Regions from separate parts of the Frigoribacterium sp. PvP032 genome, predicted to be linked through region 2. Evidence: predicted binding sites of a transcription regulator. Region 2 holds the regulator's gene; the other holds the start of a gene.
What was found. The regulator HspR, encoded in region 2, represses chaperone genes until heat shock. The targets are predictions, from matches to a motif close to AAGTTGAGTCNNNNNGACTCAACTT.

Region 1: JOE35_RS13405 (Hsp20/alpha crystallin family protein) is a predicted target of HspR. The motif match lies at 7,308-7,332, and genes of this name have one in related genera.

What each region holds. Positions count from the first base shown of each region.
Region 1 covers NZ_JAFIBM010000001.1:2,913,686-2,922,091, forward strand. Annotated here, with positions in the region: gene JOE35_RS13365 (response regulator transcription factor) at 1-91, opposite strand, end outside; gene JOE35_RS13370 (sensor histidine kinase) at 79-1,350, opposite strand; gene JOE35_RS13375 (phosphoenolpyruvate carboxylase) at 1,543-4,218, opposite strand; gene JOE35_RS13380 (hypothetical protein) at 4,319-4,705, opposite strand; gene JOE35_RS13385 (GrpB family protein) at 4,788-5,363, shown strand; gene JOE35_RS13390 (DUF2200 domain-containing protein) at 5,395-5,748, shown strand; gene JOE35_RS13395 (NUDIX domain-containing protein) at 5,776-6,534, opposite strand; gene JOE35_RS13400 (NAD(P)H-dependent oxidoreductase) at 6,615-7,214, shown strand; gene JOE35_RS13405 (Hsp20/alpha crystallin family protein) at 7,381-7,875, shown strand; gene JOE35_RS13410 (cation:dicarboxylate symporter family transporter) at 8,094-8,406, opposite strand, start outside.
Region 2 covers NZ_JAFIBM010000001.1:429,196-437,601, forward strand. Annotated here, with positions in the region: gene JOE35_RS02035 (nucleotide exchange factor GrpE) at 1-605, shown strand, start outside; gene JOE35_RS02040 (DnaJ C-terminal domain-containing protein) at 727-1,734, shown strand; gene JOE35_RS02045 (heat shock protein transcriptional repressor HspR) at 1,740-2,156, shown strand; gene JOE35_RS02050 (class I SAM-dependent methyltransferase) at 2,272-3,381, shown strand; gene JOE35_RS02055 (pilus assembly protein CpaE) at 3,435-3,899, opposite strand; gene JOE35_RS02060 (DUF3060 domain-containing protein) at 4,051-4,461, opposite strand; gene JOE35_RS02065 (hypothetical protein) at 4,580-6,418, opposite strand; gene JOE35_RS02070 (AAA family ATPase) at 7,225-8,406, shown strand, end outside.

The DNA of each region.
Region 1 (8,406 bases), 2.5 Mb from region 2:
CGTCGTCGACGAGGACGACACGGACGGGCGCGGGGGCGGGCGTGCGGCCGGCGCTGCCGCCGCTGCCGGTGGCGGTGTTCAGCGGGTCCACGGCAGCCTCGCCTCCACGACGTGCCGGTCGGCCGTCGAGTCGACCGTCAGGTGCCCGCCGACGAGGCGGGCTCGCTCAGCCAGCCCGTCGAGGCCGTGACCGGAGCCAGACCCGGCGGCGACTGCCGCCACCACCGGGTTCTCGACGCGGATCACGAGCTCGCGCCCTGGACGGCCCTGCAGCTCGACCGTCACCGGCTGCCCGGGCGCGTGCCGCCGGGCGTTCGTCAGGCACTCCTGCACGATGCGGAACGCGTGCCGGCTGATGGTCGTGGGAGGCGCCTCCTCGCCCCTGCTGCGGTCTGGTGCGTCGTCTGCGGGGACGAAGTCGAGCGAGCCAGGCGGCAGGGCCGACTCGAGCTGGACCACGGTGCCCGCGGACCGGGCCTCGTCGAGCAGCGCGCCGAGCCCGGCGAGCGTCGGCTGCGGCGGGGCCACCGCAGTGCTCGCGCCCCTGCCGCCCGGGGCAGGGTCGCGCAGCACCCCGAGCACGTCGCGCAGCTCGGTCAGCGCCGTCCGGGCGTTCTCGCGGATGACGCCCGCGGTCGCCCGCGTCTCAGCCGGGTCGAGGTCGTCGCGGTACTCGAGCGCCCCGGCGTGCAGGGCGACGAGCGAGAGCCGGTGGGCGAGCACGTCGTGCATCTCGCGGGCGATCCGGGTGCGCTCGTGGTCGCGGGCCTGGGCCAGGCGGAGGTGCTCCTCCTCCTCGACGAGGCGGGCACGCTCGCGCAGGCTGCGGAGCAGCTCACGGCGACCGCCGATGTAGAGGCCGACGACGACGATCAGGGCCGTGACGACGACGACCGCGACGAGGGTCTGCCAGAGCGGGAGGACCGGCTCGGAACGGAAGTACAGCACCTCGCCGAGGACGCTGGCGACGACGAAGGCGACTGCCGCAGGGATGATCTCGACCGCCCGACGACGGGTCGCGAGCGACACGAGCATGAGCGACGCGGCGCACGACGCGAACGGCGAGATGCCCGCGAGCACGACCGCCACCAGGGTGAGGACGAACGGGGCGCGGTGCCGGAGCGGCAGCAGCACGAGCACCGTGAGCCCGACGAGCACGTCGAGGAACACGAAGAGGCCGAACAGCGGCTCGGCATCGCGGACACCGGCCGGGTCGCCGAACCAGACCGCAAGCGACACGACCAGGCCGAGGACGAGCGCGACCAGCAGCCGCCACGTCTCGCCCCACGCGCGGGCCCAGCCACGGGGTCTGCCGTCGGTCGCCGTGGCGGTGGTGGTCTCGGTGCTCATGCTCCGAGCGTACGGAGGGGGCGCCTCCTCGGGGATCGACCGAAGGTCGGAGGTGGGCCCGACGGCCCGAGACCGCGCCAGTTCGGCGTGCAGGAAGTCCGTCGACGCGGTTCCTGCGTCGTGCACGCCTCAGGAACATCGGTCCCCCCGCCGCGAGGTGCAGGACCGATGTTCCTGAATGGGGAGGAGAGGTCAGCCCGTGTTCTGCAGGCCGGCCGCGATGCCGTTGACGGTGAGCAGCAGGAGGCGGTGGTCGGCGTCCGCAGGGTCCTTCTCGACCGAGCGGCGGATGCCCCGCAGCGCGCGCAGCTGCAGCAGCGACAGCGCGTCGACGTAGGGGCTCCGGAGGCGCACCGAGCGGCTCAGCACCGGTCGCCCCTCGAGCACGTCGCTCGACCCGCTCGTCGCGAGCACCCACTCGCGGGTCAGCGCCATCTCGGCGAGCACCCGGTCGGCGAGGTCGTCGCGCTCGGCGAGGCCGAGGTAGCGGCGGGCGATGTGGTCGTCCGTCTTCGCCAGCGACAGCTCGACGTTCTTGATCATGGTGCGGAACAGCGGCCACGCCTCGTACGCCTCGCGCAGCACCTGCACGTCGCCGACCGCGGCGAGCGCCGAGCCGAGGCCGTACCAGCCGGCGAGGTTGATGCGGGCCTGGGTCCACGCGAACACCCACGGGATCGCCCGCAGGTCTTCGAGCGACTCGACCGAGAGGCCGCGCCGTGCGGGACGCGAGCCGAGCGCGAGCAGGCCCACCTCCTCCATCGGGGTGACCGTGGCGAACCAGGTGGCGAACCCGTCTGCCTTGACCAGGCCGAAGAAGGCGTCGCGCGAGGCGGCGTCCATCGTGGCGGCGAGGGGGGCGAAGCGCTCGGCGGAGGCGGCGTTCGCGGCGGCCGTGGACGGCGTCGACGCGTGCAGCGTCGCGGCGGCCATCTGCTCGATGTGGCGGGCGGCGATCACCTTGTTGCCGTAGTTCGCGAGGATCACCTCGCCCTGCTCGGTGATCTTGAACCGGCCCTCGACCGACCCGGGCGGCTGGGCGCGGACGGCCTCGTGGGCCGGTCCGCCGCCGCGGCCCATCGAGCCGCCGCGGCCGTGGAACAGGGTCAGCTCGATGTCGTTGCTCCGCGCCCACTCGGCGATGCGCGCCTGCGCGTCGTAGAGGGCGAAGGTGGCGCTGACGGGGCCGACGTCCTTCGACGAGTCGGAGTAGCCGAGCATCACCTCGAGCTTGCGGCCGGTCGCGGCGAGACGGCGCTGCACGGCGTCGGTCTGCAGGGCCTCGTCCAGGATGCGCGTGGACGCCTCGAGGTCGGCGAAGGTCTCGAACAGCGGGATGACGTCGAGCACCGGAGCGGCCTCGACCGAGCCGAGGGCCAGCTCGGCCAGCTCGACGACGTTCGCGAGGTCGGCCGACGACTGGGTGAACGACACGATGTACCGGGAGGCGGCACGACGCCCGAAGCGCTGCTGCAGCTCGGCCACGGTGCGGAACACGTCCAGCACCTCGACGGTCTGCTCGCTGAGCTCGCCGCCAGCGCGCGCCTCCTCGAGGGCGGTGCGGTGCACCTGCGAGTGCTGGCGCACCTCGAGCTCGGCGAGGTGGAAGCCGAACGTCTCGACCTGCCAGACGAGGTTCTGCAGCTCGCCGTTGGCCGCGCGGTGGGCCCCGGCCGCACGCAGCGACGCCTGGACGGTGCGGAGGTCGGCGAGCAGGGCGTCGGGTCCGGCGTAGGCGAGGGCCTCGACGCCGCGTCGGGTGGCGTCGATCCGCTCGGCGACGAAGAGCAGCACCCGGCGATGGGTCTCGTTGGGCGAGCGGATGCCGATGCGCGAGGCCGTGTCGGGGTCGAGCGCGCGCTGCTGCTCGGCGAGCTCGCGGACGCCCGCGTCGGCCGGGGTGTCGGCCTCGTCGAGGGTGAGCGTGCCGCCGATCCGGCTCGCCGCGCGGTGCAGGCCGAGCAGCACGTGCTCGGACGCGATCTCGGCGGCGGCACGGGTGACCTCGGCGGTGACGTGCGGGTTGCCGTCGCGATCGCCGCCGATCCAGCTGCTGAAGCGCATGAACGCCGGGGCGGCCACCGGCTGGCGACCTGCCGCGTCGCCGTTCAGGCGGTCGTCGAGCACGCGGTAGACGTGCGGCACGACCTCGAAGAGCGTCTGGTCGAAGACGTTCATCGCGGTGCGGACCTCGTCGAGCGGGGTCGGGCGCGTGGTGCGGAGCGGCGAGGTGCGCCACAGCACGTCGATCTCCTCGAGGAGGCGGCGCTCGGTCTCGAGCAGGTCGGCTGTGCTCTGCGCGGCGTCGCGCTCGTCGAGCAGGTCGCTGATGCGGCGGATGGTGCTCGCGACCGCACGACGGCGGGCCTCGGTGGGGTGCGCGGTGAAGACGGGCTGGAACCGCAGTGCCTGCAGACGTGCCGACGCCTCCTCGGCCCCCAGCTCGTCGACGAGCCGCTCGACGGCCGCGGGCAGCGAGTCGGCGCGCTCACGGCGGCGGCGCAGCACGCGGACGCGGTGGTGCTCCTCGGCGAGGTTCGAGAGGTGGAAGTAGACGGTGAACGCCCGAGCGACCTGCTCGGCGCGCTCCTGGTCGAGCTCCGCGACGATCTCGCCGGCGCGGTCGACGGGCTCGGCCGAGTCCGTCTTGCCGGCGTGGCCCGCGGCGGCGTCCTCGTAGGCGGAGATGACGGCGGCGCGGAGCCGCTCGACGTCGGCCAGCAGGTCGGGGCCGCCGGCCTCTGTGAGCACGCGCCCGAGCAGGCTGCCCAGGAAGCTCACGTCGGCACGCAGGTCCGTGTCGACCGCCCCCCTGACGTCGTCTCGGCTGGCTCCGTCGGGTCGCTTGGCGGTGTCGGTGTCGGTCACGGGACCATCATGGACGAAAGCGGGGTCGGATGACGCCGTGTGCCGCCTCCGGCCCACGAGGGAATTCGCACCCCGGCCCGGGCCCCCGCCCGGGACCGGGTCAGAACCAGCGGTGCAGCAGCTGCTCGAGCACGTTCTTCGCGACGCCGACGGGGCCGCTCGCGGGCTCGCCGTCGTCCTTGCCGACCGCCCTCAGGAGCGCGGCCTGCGCCTCCTCGTAGTCGTCGGCGTCGTCCTCGTCGAAGTCGGCGGGGGCGTCGCTCCGGGCAGCCGCGAGCGCCTCGAGCTGCGCGACGCTCCAGCGCATGCCGACGGGCTGCGGCGCCGACTCGATCAGCTGGTGGATCTCGAGGTCGGAGCGCCTGCCCCGAGGGTCGGCCGCGGCCCGGATCAGGTCGGTGAGCCCCTGCAGGCTCGCCTCCGAGCTGCGCGCCGCCTGCACGCGTCGTGCTCGGCTGCACAGGTCGTAGAGCAGTCCCTCGTCCATGGTCGTCTCCCCCGCTCGTGGATCTCGAGCATGGCAGGTCGTTCGGCTGCGGCCCAGGCGACCCGGCTGCGAGGATGGTCCCGTGACCGACGAGCCCCGCCCCCGCCGCCGCGCCGACGTGACCGAGGTCGACCTCGTCGGCGGCCCCGAGGCCGTGGCGGTCACGCTGCACGACTACGACCCGCGCTGGCCCGAGCTCTACCGCGAGCACGAGCGGCGCATCGTCGACGCACTCGCGACGACCGGCACCCGCGCCGACGTCGAGCACATCGGCTCGACCTCGGTGCCCGGGCTGGCCGCCAAGCCGATCGTCGACGTCGTCGTCGCGGTCGACGACGTCACCGCCGAGGAGGACTGGCTGGAGCCCCTGCTCGCCGCCGGCTACCTGCTGCGTGTGCGCGAGCCGGGACACCGGCTGGTGCGCACGCCCGAGCGCGACGTGCACGTGCACGTGTACGACCGCGGGGCTCCTGCGGTGGCCGAGTACCTCCTCCTGCGCGACCACCTGCGCCGTGACGACGACGACCGCGCGCTGTACGAGCGGACGAAGCGTGACCTGCTCGCCCGCCACTGGGACGACATGAACGACTACGCCGACGCCAAGACCGACGTGATCACCGCGATCAGGGGCCGGGCGAGGGAGGCGCGCGAGGGCTGACGGGGGCGGCTCGCGCAGCTACGCTGCCGCCATGGACCGCAACGGCCGCATCTTCGACACCGCGTTCGCCGACGTCTACCCGCTCTACGTCGCGAAGGCCGAGCGGAAGGGCCACACGCGGGCCGAGGTCGACACGGTGATCTCGTGGCTGACCGGCTACGACGACGCGCGGCTCGCCGGGCACCTCGCCGCGCGCACGACCTTCCGCGACTTCTTCGCCGCCGCCGAGCTGAACCCCAGGGCCTCGCTCGTGACCGGCGTGATCTGCGGCGTCCGCATCGAGGAGCTCGACGACGAGCTGATGCAGCAGATCCGACGCCTCGACAAGCTGGTCGACGAGGTCGCGCGCGGCCGCGCCATGACGAAGGTGCTGCGCGAGGGCTGAGGTCGCCGGCTGGGCTGGCCGAGCCCGCTAGCCGAGGCCGCCCGTCGTGAGTCGGCGGAGTGCCGCCCACTGCAACAGCATGATGGTCTTGCCGTCGACGATCCGGCCGTCGTCGACCATGGCCAGCGCCTCGGCGAACGACAGCTCGAGCACCTCGATCTCCTCGCCCTCGTCGGCCACTCCCCCGCCGGCGCTCGTCCGGTCGGCGGGGCTGTACTCGGCGGCGTAGAAGTGCACCCGCTCGGTGACGGATCCCGGGCTCATGTAGGCGTCGAACACGTGCGTGAGCGCGCCGACCTCGACGCCCAGCTCCTCGCTCGCCTCGCGACGGATCGCCGTCTCCGGGTCGTCCTCGTCGAGCAGGCCAGCGGCGGCCTCGACGAGCATCCCGTCCGGGTGGTCGTTGACGTACGCCGGGAACCGGAACTGGCGGGTCAGCAGGACGGTGTCGCGGGCAGGGTCGACGAGCAGGATCGTCGCGCCGTTGCCGCGGTCGTAGGTCTCGCGCTGCTGCGTCGTCCAGGCCCCGTCCCGTCCGCGGACGTCGAAGGTGGTGCGCCGCAGCACGTGCCAGCCGTCGGAGGTGACCTCGACGTCGCGCACCACCACGTCGGGGTTGCCCTCGAGGTCGCGCCCGACCGTGTCGAGGCCGGTGCGACCGCGACCGTCGGGCCGGTCCCGCTCGCCGGGTGCCGAGGGCCGCAGAGGCCGCAGAGGCCGAGGTGGGATCGGGGACGTGTCCGGGGACGTGTCCGGGGACGTGTCCGGGGACGGGGACGTGGTCATGGCGCTCCTCCGTGGGCCAGGTGGAGGACCCCACTCTAGGAGGCGGCGGGAGGCCAGCCCGAGCCGCTTGACTGGGCCTCATGAAGACGCTCATCGTCACCGCCCATCCTGACCCCGAGTCGCTCACCGCCGGCATCGCCGAGCTGGTGCGGGCGGCGCTGGAGCCCGGCGAGGTCGAGATCGCCGATCTCGCCGCCGAGGGCTTCGACCCGCGGTTCGGCGCCGCCGACCGTCACACCTACCGGGTCGGCGGCGAGTTCCCCGACGACGTCGCAGCCGAGCACCGCCGTCTCGACGCCGCCGACCACCTCGTGCTCGTCTTCCCCGTCTGGTGGTGGTCGATGCCGGCCCTGCTCAAGGGGTGGATCGACCGGGTGTTCGTGAACGGCTGGGCGTTCGACGTCGACGGCGCCGAGGGCGGCACCGGGATGCGACGCAACCTCGGCGGGCTCACGATCCACCTCCTCCTCGTGGCCGGCGACAGTGCCTCGACCTACGAGAAGCACGGCTACGAGCAGGCTCTCGAGACGCAGGTCAGGCACGGGATCGTCGACTACGTCGGAGCCCGACGCGGCATCACGGCGTGGGTGCACAACAGCGAGCGGGACGACGCGGAGGGCCGACGGATCGCCGTCGAGGAGGCGGTGGCCCAGGTGGCCGCATCCGTGCGGGGAGCCTGACGCACCTCCGGTCGCGGCTCCGAGCGATCTCCGAGCGGGATCTGAGCGATCTCCGAGCTACGGGCCGCGACGGCGTCCTAGCATCGAGTCACCGAGTTGAGCCACACCGACTCAACTCTTGACACGACACCGACTCCGTCACGGAAGGGGACTCTTCATCATGGCCATGACCTTCGATCCTTTCACCGAGCTCGACCGCCTCGCCGGCAGCCTGCTCGCGACGCGGCAGGGCCCGCGGCAGATGCCCGTCGACCTGTACCGCGACGGCGACCGCTACGTGCTCTCCGCCGACATGCCGGGCGTCGACCCCGGCAGCGTCGACGTCGACGTGGACGGCCAGGTGCTCACCGTCAAGGCCCAGCGGACGGCCGACGCCCGCACCGGCGCACAGTGGCTCGCGAAGGAGCGCCCGCACGGCTCGTACCTTCGCCAGTTCAGCCTGGGCGAGGGAGTCGACGCGAGCGGCATCTCGGCGCACTACGACGCCGGCGTCCTCTCGATCGTCATCCCGGTGACGCAGAAGGCCGCCCCGCGCCGCATCGAGGTGACGACCAGCCCGGCGACGGCCGTCGAGACGGCGTCTGGCTCGGGCATCGGCACGACGCAGGCCGGGTCCGAGTCGACTCGCACCGGTGCCGACACGGCGTCGACGAGCGCGTAGGAGGCGCGGGTGAGCACGTTCGCGCTGCAGGCACTCGCCGAGACGGTCGGTGAGCACCGGCCGTACTGGGACCCGTCCGCGGACGACGACGGCTGACCCGTCCAGGCGTCCCGCCCTCAGGCACCCCGTAGTGGACGATGCACCCCGTGGTCACGGGGTGCATCGTCCACTGCGGGGTGCTTCGCGGCGGCGACGGCGACGGCGGCGGCGGCCGCGCCTCAGCGGCGCGAGACCCGCTCGTCGCCGCCGACGATCGTCCGCACCGTGTCGGTCGAGATGCGCTCGTCGCGCGCCGGTCCCGTGGTCTCGGCCGCCGCCTCCTCGGCACCGGCCCCTGAGGCGGCTGCGTGGGCCGCGTCGCCGTGGCCGTCGGCGCTCATCGTCGACTCGTCGAAGGGCGACCGGCCGCCGAGCACGCGCTCGACCTGCTCCTTGTCGACCTCGCGGGTCCAGGTGCCGACGAGCAAAGTCGCTACGGCGTTGCCGGTGAAGTTCGTGAGGGCGCGGGCCTCCGACATGAAGCGGTCGATG
Region 2 (8,406 bases):
GCGGCACCGCCGCGGTCACCGACCCCGACGAGCTGATCGAGGCCGAGGCCCCCGACGTCGAGGTGCCCGAGGGCGCCGAGGCGCCGGAGGGCGCGGCCGAGGCGGCCGCCGAGATGGCAGCCGAGGGCGAGGCCGAAGGGGCCGAGCCGCTCAGCGCCGACGACGAGGCCATCCTCGACGCGGCCAGCCGCGACCTCGTCGCGGACATGCGCCAGGACATGCTGCGGGCGCAGGCCGAGCTGGTGAACTTCCGGAGGCGCGTCGAGCGCGACCGCGAGGCGAACCGCGAGGCGGTCGTCGCCGAGGTCGTGCGCTCGCTCCTCCCCGCGCTCGACGACCTGGCCCGTGCCGAGAAGCACGGCGACCTGGCCGAGGGCCCGATGGTGATCGTGGCGCAGAAGATCCGCGGCGGGCTCGACAAGTTCGGGCTCGTGCAGGTCGGCGAGAAGGGCGAGGTCTTCGACCCCACCATGCACGACGCGCTGGTCCAGCTGCCGAGCGCCGACGTCACGGTCAACACCGTGGCCGACGTGATCGAGCCGGGCTACAAGATCGGCGACCGGGTCATCCGGGCCGCCAAGGTCGCGGTGCACACGCCGCAGTAGCGGCATCCGCGACGCGAGTCGCGACGGGCGGTGGGCTCCTCGAGAAGGGGCCCGCCGCCTCCCACATTCCCCGGCCTTCCGCTCTCGAGCGGGGCCGCATACACGAGAGAGGAGGTGCCGGATGGCCAGCCAGGACTGGTTCGACAAGGACTTCTACGCCGTTCTCGGTGTCTCCAAGGACGTGACTCCGGCAGAGCTCAAGAAGGTCTACCGCAAGCTCGCCCGCAAGTACCACCCCGACTCCAACCCGGGCGACGCGGCCTCAGAGGCGAAGTTCAAAGAGGTGAGCGAGGCCAACTCGGTGCTCTCCGACCCCGAGCAGCGTCGCGAGTACGACCAGGTCCGTGCCATGGGCTCCGGAGCGCGCTTCACGGCGGGCAGCGGCGGCCCAGGAGGCGGTGGCGGCGGCTTCGAGGACGTCTTCGGCGGCATGTTCGGCCAGGGCGGCCAGCGCCCGCAGTACCGCCAGCAGGGCGGCGGTGGCGGCGGCTTCGACGACATCTTCGGCGGCATGTTCGGCGGCGGCGGCTTCGGCCAGACGAGCGGCGGCTTCCGCGGCTACGGCGGCCCGCAGAAGGGCCGCGACATGACGGCCACGACGACGCTCGACTTCCAGACCGCGGTCGTCGGCGAGACGATCTCGCTGCAGGGCGCGAACGGTCGGCCGATGAAGGTCCGGATCCCCGCCGGCGTGCACGACGGGCAGAAGATCCGGCTCCGCGGCAAGGGCGAGCCCAGCCCCGACGGCGGCGAGGGCGGCGACATGGTCCTCACCATCGCCGTGCGCAAGCACCCGGTGTTCGAGCTCGACGGCCAGAACCTGCGCCTCGACGTGCCGGTCACGTTCGCGGAGGCGGCGCTCGGCGCGACCATCGAGGTGCCGACCCTCGGCGGCGATCCCGTGCGGCTGCGCGTCGCGCCGGGCACCCCGTCCGGGCGCGTGCTGCGTGTCAAGGGCCGCGGCGTCGTCACCAAGACGGGCACCGGCGACCTGCTCGCCACCGTCCAGGTGGCCGTGCCGTCGCACCTCAGCGACAAGGCGAAGGAGGCGGTCGAGGCCCTGGCCGCGGCCCTCCCGGCCGAGAACCCCCGCGACGACCTCATCGTCAGGGCCCGCGCGCAGGCGTGACCACCATGGACACCGTGGACGAGAACTCGCCGCTCTTCGCCATCGCGACCGCCGCGGAGCTCGCGGGCATGCACGCCCAGACGCTGCGGCAGTACGACCGGCTCGGCCTCGTCGTCCCGCAGCGGACGGCGGGCAAGTCGCGTCGTTACTCGATGCGCGACGTCGTCCAGCTGCGCGAGATCGGCCGGCTGGGCGGCGAGGGAGTCTCGCTCGAGGGCATCAAGCGCATCCTCGAGCTCGAGAACCAGGTGACCTCCCTGCAGTCCCGCGTGCGCGAGCTCGAGCGAGCCCTCGCCGACGAGCTGGTCAACCGGCCCGGCGCCCGGGTCTTCGCGGCGGGCGAGAGCGGCGTGGTGCCGCTGCGCCAGGGCATGCGTCCCCGACGTCAGACGGCCGTGGTGGTCTGGCGCCCCGAGCGCTGACCCGGATCCCGGCGTCGTGGACGGTGCACCCCGAAGTGGACCATGCACCGCGTCGTTCGGGGGTGCACCGTCCACTCCGGGGTGTCTCGCCCCGCGTGCCCGGTAGCCTCGTGGCGTGATCGACTTCGACCAGCTCCGCCGGTGGCCCGACGTCGAGGCCCCCGAGCTGGTGGCGCACGACGCGACCGACCGCCTCCTGCTCGACGAGGCCGAGCCGCGCCTCCTCGACGGCCCGCCGGTCGTGGTGATCGGCGACCGGTACGGGGCGCTGACGCTCGGAGCGATCGCAGGAGGCGCCTCCTCCGTCCGCGTGCACCAGGACGCGCTCTCGGGTGAGCGTGCCCTCGTCGCCAACGCCGCCAGGCTCGGCGTGCCGCTCGACGCCGTCGTGCACCACGACCTCGACCCCGCGCTCGTCGACGGGGCCCGTCTCGTGCTCGTGCAGCTGCCGCGTTCCCTCGACGCGCTCGACGAGGTCGCCGCGCTCGTGGCGGCCCACGCCGACCCCGGCGTCGTCGTGCTCGCCGGCGGCCGGCTCAAGCACATGACCCGCGCGATGAACGACGTGCTCGGCCGCCACCTCGGCCAGGTGTCCGCGGGGCTGGCCCGGCAGAAGTCGAGGCTGCTGACGGCCTCCGGACCGCGCCCGGGCGGCTCGGCGCCGTGGCCGCGGTCGCAGCACCACGCCGACCTCGGCCTCACCGTGGTCGCCCACGGCGCCGCGTTCGCCGGGTCGGGCGTCGACATCGGCACCCGCCAGCTGCTGGCTCTCGTCGACCGGATGCCAGAGGTCGCCTCGGTCGTCGACCTCGGCTGCGGCACGGGCCTCCTCGCCGCGGCCTACGCACGACGCGCACCCGCGGCGCTGGTCGTGGCGACCGACCAGTCGTCCGCGGCCGTCTCCTCCGCGCGGGCGACGATCGCCGCCGCAGGGCTGGCCGACCGGGTGGAGGTGCGGCGTGCGGACGGGGGCGACTCCCTCCCCGAGGGCGCGGCCGACCTGGTGCTGCTCAACCCGCCGTTCCACGTGGGCGCCACGGTCCACACCGCGATCGCGCAGAAGCTCTTCGACGACGCCGCGAGGCTGCTGCGCCCCGGCGGCGAGCTCTGGACGGTCTACAACTCGTCGCTCGCGTACCGGGCTGCGCTCGAACGCACCGTGGGGCCGACCCGCCAGGTGTCGCGGTCGCCCAAGTTCACGGTCACGGCCAGCACGCGCCGCTGAGCAGCACGCGCCGCTGAGCAGCCCACGCTGCCGAGCGGCCCACGAGTGCGCCGTCAGTCGACCTCGCTGATCTCGTCGATCCGCAGGGAGGCGTCTAGGTAGGCGAGCAGGGCTAGCGCGTAGGCGCTCTCGGCGTCGTCGGCGACGTGACGGCTGTCTCCGTCGCCGACGGCCTCGGGGCGGAGCAGCACGGTCCACGCGATGTGCTCGCCGTCGTCGACCTGGTGCGTCAGCGACACGAAGGCGGGGCCGAGCAGGGTGCGCAGCTGGTCCTCCCGCGGCAGCCAGAGCGCGACGTCCGCGGAGACGGAGTCCAGTGCCCACTCGGTGGTGCCGTTGAAGCCGAGCTCGGTGCCGGTCGGGTAGTGGTGCGCCTCGATGGTCATGTCGCTGAGGGTGAAGACGTCGAGGGGCTCGTCTACCTCGGCGAGGTGCTCGACGACGAATCGGTCTCCGGAGGCGGGGCGCCAGCGCAGCCCGGCGGTGCGCAGGCTGCGGGCGAGGTCGACGGTGATCATCGAGTCATCGTGCCCCTGCCGCCTCCGGCCTCGCTGAGCGGGCGTGGACGGCGTGGCCGACCCGCGGGACCACGGAGCACGGCCCCCGACTCGTGGTCGGGGGCCGTGCGGGTGTCGCGGGGGTGTGGGGGCTCGGCGGCCCTTCGCTCTGTCAGCTGGCGGTGGCGGTGTTGCCGTCGCCGTCGGTGGTGCCGCCGATCTCGGGGGCGTCGCCGGTGTAGGTGACGGTGTTGCCGGTGCCCTCGAAGAACAGCTTCGTGACGGGGCCGAGGTCGACGGTGGCGTCGCTGGTGACGATGTAGACGGTGTCGCAGCCGTCGGGCAGGCTCACGGTCTTCTCGCCGCCGGAGATGACGGCCTGGCCGTCGACGCACTCGTTGACGGTCGGTGCGCCGTCGTCGGCGGCGTCCGCGCTGGCGTCGGCCTCGGCGGTGGCGGAGGGGGTCGTGCTGGGCGTCGGCGTGGTGTCGGCGTCGCTCGAGGTGCAGGCGGCGAGGCCGGCGACGAGGGCGAGGGCGGCGAGGCCGCCGAGGGCCAGGCGGGTGGTGGGGCGAGTGCTCATGGGTTCGGGGTCTTTCTCGGGGAGGTGGCCCGCGGGGGCAGGTGGTGTGCCTGCCCCCGCGGTGGGGTGTCGGCGCCCGGGGTGCCGGGCGCCGACGGGGGAGTGTCGGCGCGGAGGGTTACTGCGCGGCGACGGTGACGGTGACGGTGCCGGTGGCGGGGGTGCCGCCGAGGGCGCCGGGGGTGTGGACGTACGCCAGCGGGTAGGTCTGGAACCCGAGGCCGCCGGTGGCGGTCCAGGTGCCGTCGGACTTCACCGTGGCGCGGGCGACGACGCGCTCGAAGCTGCCGCCGAGGTCGTTGATCAGCTCGACGGTGGCGCCGGCGGCGCCGGTGCCCGTGAAGGTGACCATGTTGTTCGGCGCCACGACGGTGGAGCCGTCGGCCGGGGTCTGGATCACGAACGGGTTGATGACGTCCGCGCTGGCGAGGACGGTGAGGGAGGTCTTGCCGGTGACGGGGGTGCCGCCGACGAGGGTGTAGCTGGTGCCAAGCTCGTACCACTGGTGCGAGAGGAAGCCGGTCGCCGACCAGTTGCCGTGGCCGTCGACGATCGTGTTGATCACCTGTCGGCCGGTGCCGGCGGTGAAGATCACCCGGGCGCCGGTGGTGCCGGTGCCGCTGAACGTGACGCGGTTGTCGGGGGCGACGACCGTGCTGCCGTCGACGGGAGCGGTCAGCGTGTACGGCTGCACGATGCCGGCGGTGGGGTTCACCGTGATGGTGAGGGGGTGGTCGGTGCCGACGCCGGCGTGGGTGACGGTGGCTCGCAGGTTCTGCACCCCGAAGCCGACGCTGCCGATGCCGGACCAGTTGCCGGCGCCGTCGATGGTGGTGCTGGCGACGACTCGGCCGTTGTAGGTGTTGACGATCGAGACCGTGTCGCCGGTGGTGCCGGTGCCCGTGAAGGTGACCTGGTTCGTCGGGGCGATGACGGTGGCCCCGTTCACGGGTGCGGTCAGCGCGAACGGCTGGTCGACGCCGGCGGAGGCGTTCACCGTGATGGTGAGGGGGTGGTCGGTGCCGACGCCGGCGTGGGTGACGGTGGCCTTGAGGTTCTGCACGCCGAAGCCGATCATGCCGGTGCCGGACCAGTTGCCCTCGTCGTCGATCGTGGCGGTGGCCACGACGCGGCCGTTGTAGGTGTTGACGACGTCCACGGTGTCGCCGGTGGTGCCGGTGCCGGTGAAGGCGACCTGGTTCGTCGGGGCGACGACGGTGTCACCGTCCTGGGGTGCGGTCAGCGCGAAGGGCTGGTCGACGCCGTCGCCCTCCGGGTTCAGGGTGACCGAGGAGGTGGTGACGTTGTTGCCCTTGCCGGCCTGGGTGGCCTCGAGGACGTGCTTGCGGTCGTCGACGGCGGTCGTGCTGAGGTTCCAGCTGCCGTTGGCGAGCACGGTCGCGTTGCCGATGACGGTCGTGCGTCCCTGCTCGCGGACGGTGACCTGGGCTCCGGCCTCGCCGGTGCCGCGCATGGCGACGGGGCCGCCGTCGTGGGCCATGTCGTCGACGGGTGCGGTGATCGACACTGCGGCGCCGTAGGCGACGGTCTGACTGATCTCGCCGTTGGCCTCGCCGTCGATCTCCTGGTGGATCGTGACGGGGTAGTCGCCGCCGGTGTTCGGGGCGGGGATCTCCACGCTCCAGGCGCCGTCGTCGTTGGTAGAGGCGGTGGTGCGGGCGATCTCGGTGCCCTCGGCGTCGCGGATCACGACGACGGCGCCGGGGTGAGCGGTGCCCGAGGTGATGGCGTTCTGCGCGCGGTCGGCGGGGAACGACGTCGTGGCGATGACTGGGGCGACGTCAATCGTGGCGTCGACGCTGAAGTCAGCGGTCTTGACGCCGTCTTCCCACTGCTCCAAAGTAATCGTGTTCGTGCCGAGGTTGAGACCGCTCACGCTGGCCGACCAGGTTCCGGTCTCACTGGGGACGACCTGCTGGTCGCCGTTGACGATCACGGTCGAGCCTGGAGCGGCTCTGCCCGAGAGATGGGCGACGCGTCCGGCCGCGTCAATGGAATCGACCTGGCCGCGGAGGGATACGCGCAGTGCCTCGAATCGAAGAGCCGAGTTGAGACTGGAAGTCATAGTGAAGTAATTCCAGTCCACAACGAAGGCGGGAGCGGCTACCATGCGGCCGGTCATCTCGGAAACGACCCGCCCCTCGCCGTCCGTGCTGAACAGGGTTGCCTCTGTGCCACATTCCGTACTGAGGGGTACCAGGACGCCACCATTACCATAGTTAGGCATAACCGAGAGGCAGCCTGCGCGCGGGCCGTTCACCATCTTCATGGTGAAGTGGGCGCCCTCGTCCTCGATCTCGAAACTTGCAGCCTGGGCTTCTGCTGCTGCTCGGGTCGAGAAACGCCGAACGTCGAGCGGTTGTCCGGTCCTTGGGTCGACGAATGCCCAGAACGTGGAGGGACCTGCTTCGCCTACCAGCTTGATGTGGCGGGGGTCGCCGGCTACGGCGGAGGCTGCGATTGGGGGATCCGTGGGTGTCGCGTTCGCTGCGCCAGTGCCGAATGACAGCCCGGTGAGGATGGTGGCCGCGGCGAGCCCGAGGGCTCCTGCGGTCTTGAGGTTCTTCTTCATGTGTATGGGGGGTTCTCCCGGTCGGGGCAGCAGGCTGCCGCGGTGATCAACTAGTGAAATGTTAGACACGGCATGAGCAATGCACAACCTGACGAGTGCTATGCCTTGCGCCGCGCCTCCTTCGGCGTAAACTTGAGCCAGATCAACTCAAGTTCGAGAAAGGCACACCCGTGGCGAACATGCAGGGCGCTCCCGCCTCCACCGAGAAGCAGAAGAGCGCGCTCGAGAAGTACGGCGTCGACCTCACGGCGATCGCCCGCAGCGGCAAGCTCGACCCCGTCATCGGCCGTGACGCCGAGATCCGTCGCATCAGCCAGGTGCTGACCCGGCGCACGAAGAACAACCCTGTGCTGATCGGCGAGCCCGGCGTCGGCAAGACGGCCGTGGTCGAGGGGCTCGCCCAGCGCATCGTCGAGGGCGACGTCGCCGACTCCCTCAAGGACAAGCGGCTGATCAGCCTCGACCTCGCCGCCCTCGTCGCCGGCGCGAAGTACCGCGGCGAGTTCGAGGAGCGCCTCAAGGACGTCCTCAAGGAGATCACCCAGAGCGACGGCCAGGTCATCACCTTCATCGACGAGCTGCACACCCTCATGGGCGCGGGCGGCGGCGAGGGCTCGGTCGCCGCCTCCAACATGCTCAAGCCGATGCTCGCCCGCGGCGAGCTGCGGCTGATCGGCGCCACCACGCTCGACGAGTACCGCCAGTACATCGAGAAAGATGCCGCGCTCGAGCGCCGGTTCCAGCAGGTGTACGTGGGGGAGCCGACGGTGGAGGACACGGTCGCGATCCTCCGTGGCCTCAAGGAGAGGTACGAGGCGCACCACGGCGTCACCATCACCGACGGCGCCCTCGTGGCTGCCGCCTCCTTGTCGAACCGGTACATCCCCAGCCGCCAGCTGCCCGACAAGGCGATCGACCTCGTCGACGAGGCGGGCTCCCGCCTCAAGATGGAGATCGACTCGTCGCCGGTCGAGCTCGACCAGCTCTACCGCGGCCTCGTCCGCCTGCAGATCGAAGAACTCGCGCTCAAGAAGGAGAAGGACGACGCCTCGCTCACCCGCCTCGCGACCCTGCGCGAGACGATCGCCGAGCAGCAGGCGGCCTTCGACGACCTGAACGCACGGTGGCAGGCCGAGAAGGCGGCGCTGCAGGGCGTCGGCACGCTCCGCAGCGACCTCAACGAGGCGCGCATCGACGCCGACCGTGCCCTCCGCGAGGGCCGCTACGAGGACGCGGCGCGCATCAGCTACGAGCGCATCCCCGACATCGAGAAGCGCCTCGCCGACGCCGAGTCGTTCGAGCAGAGCGACGAGCGGCTCGTGAGCGACAGCGTCACCGACTCCGACATCGCC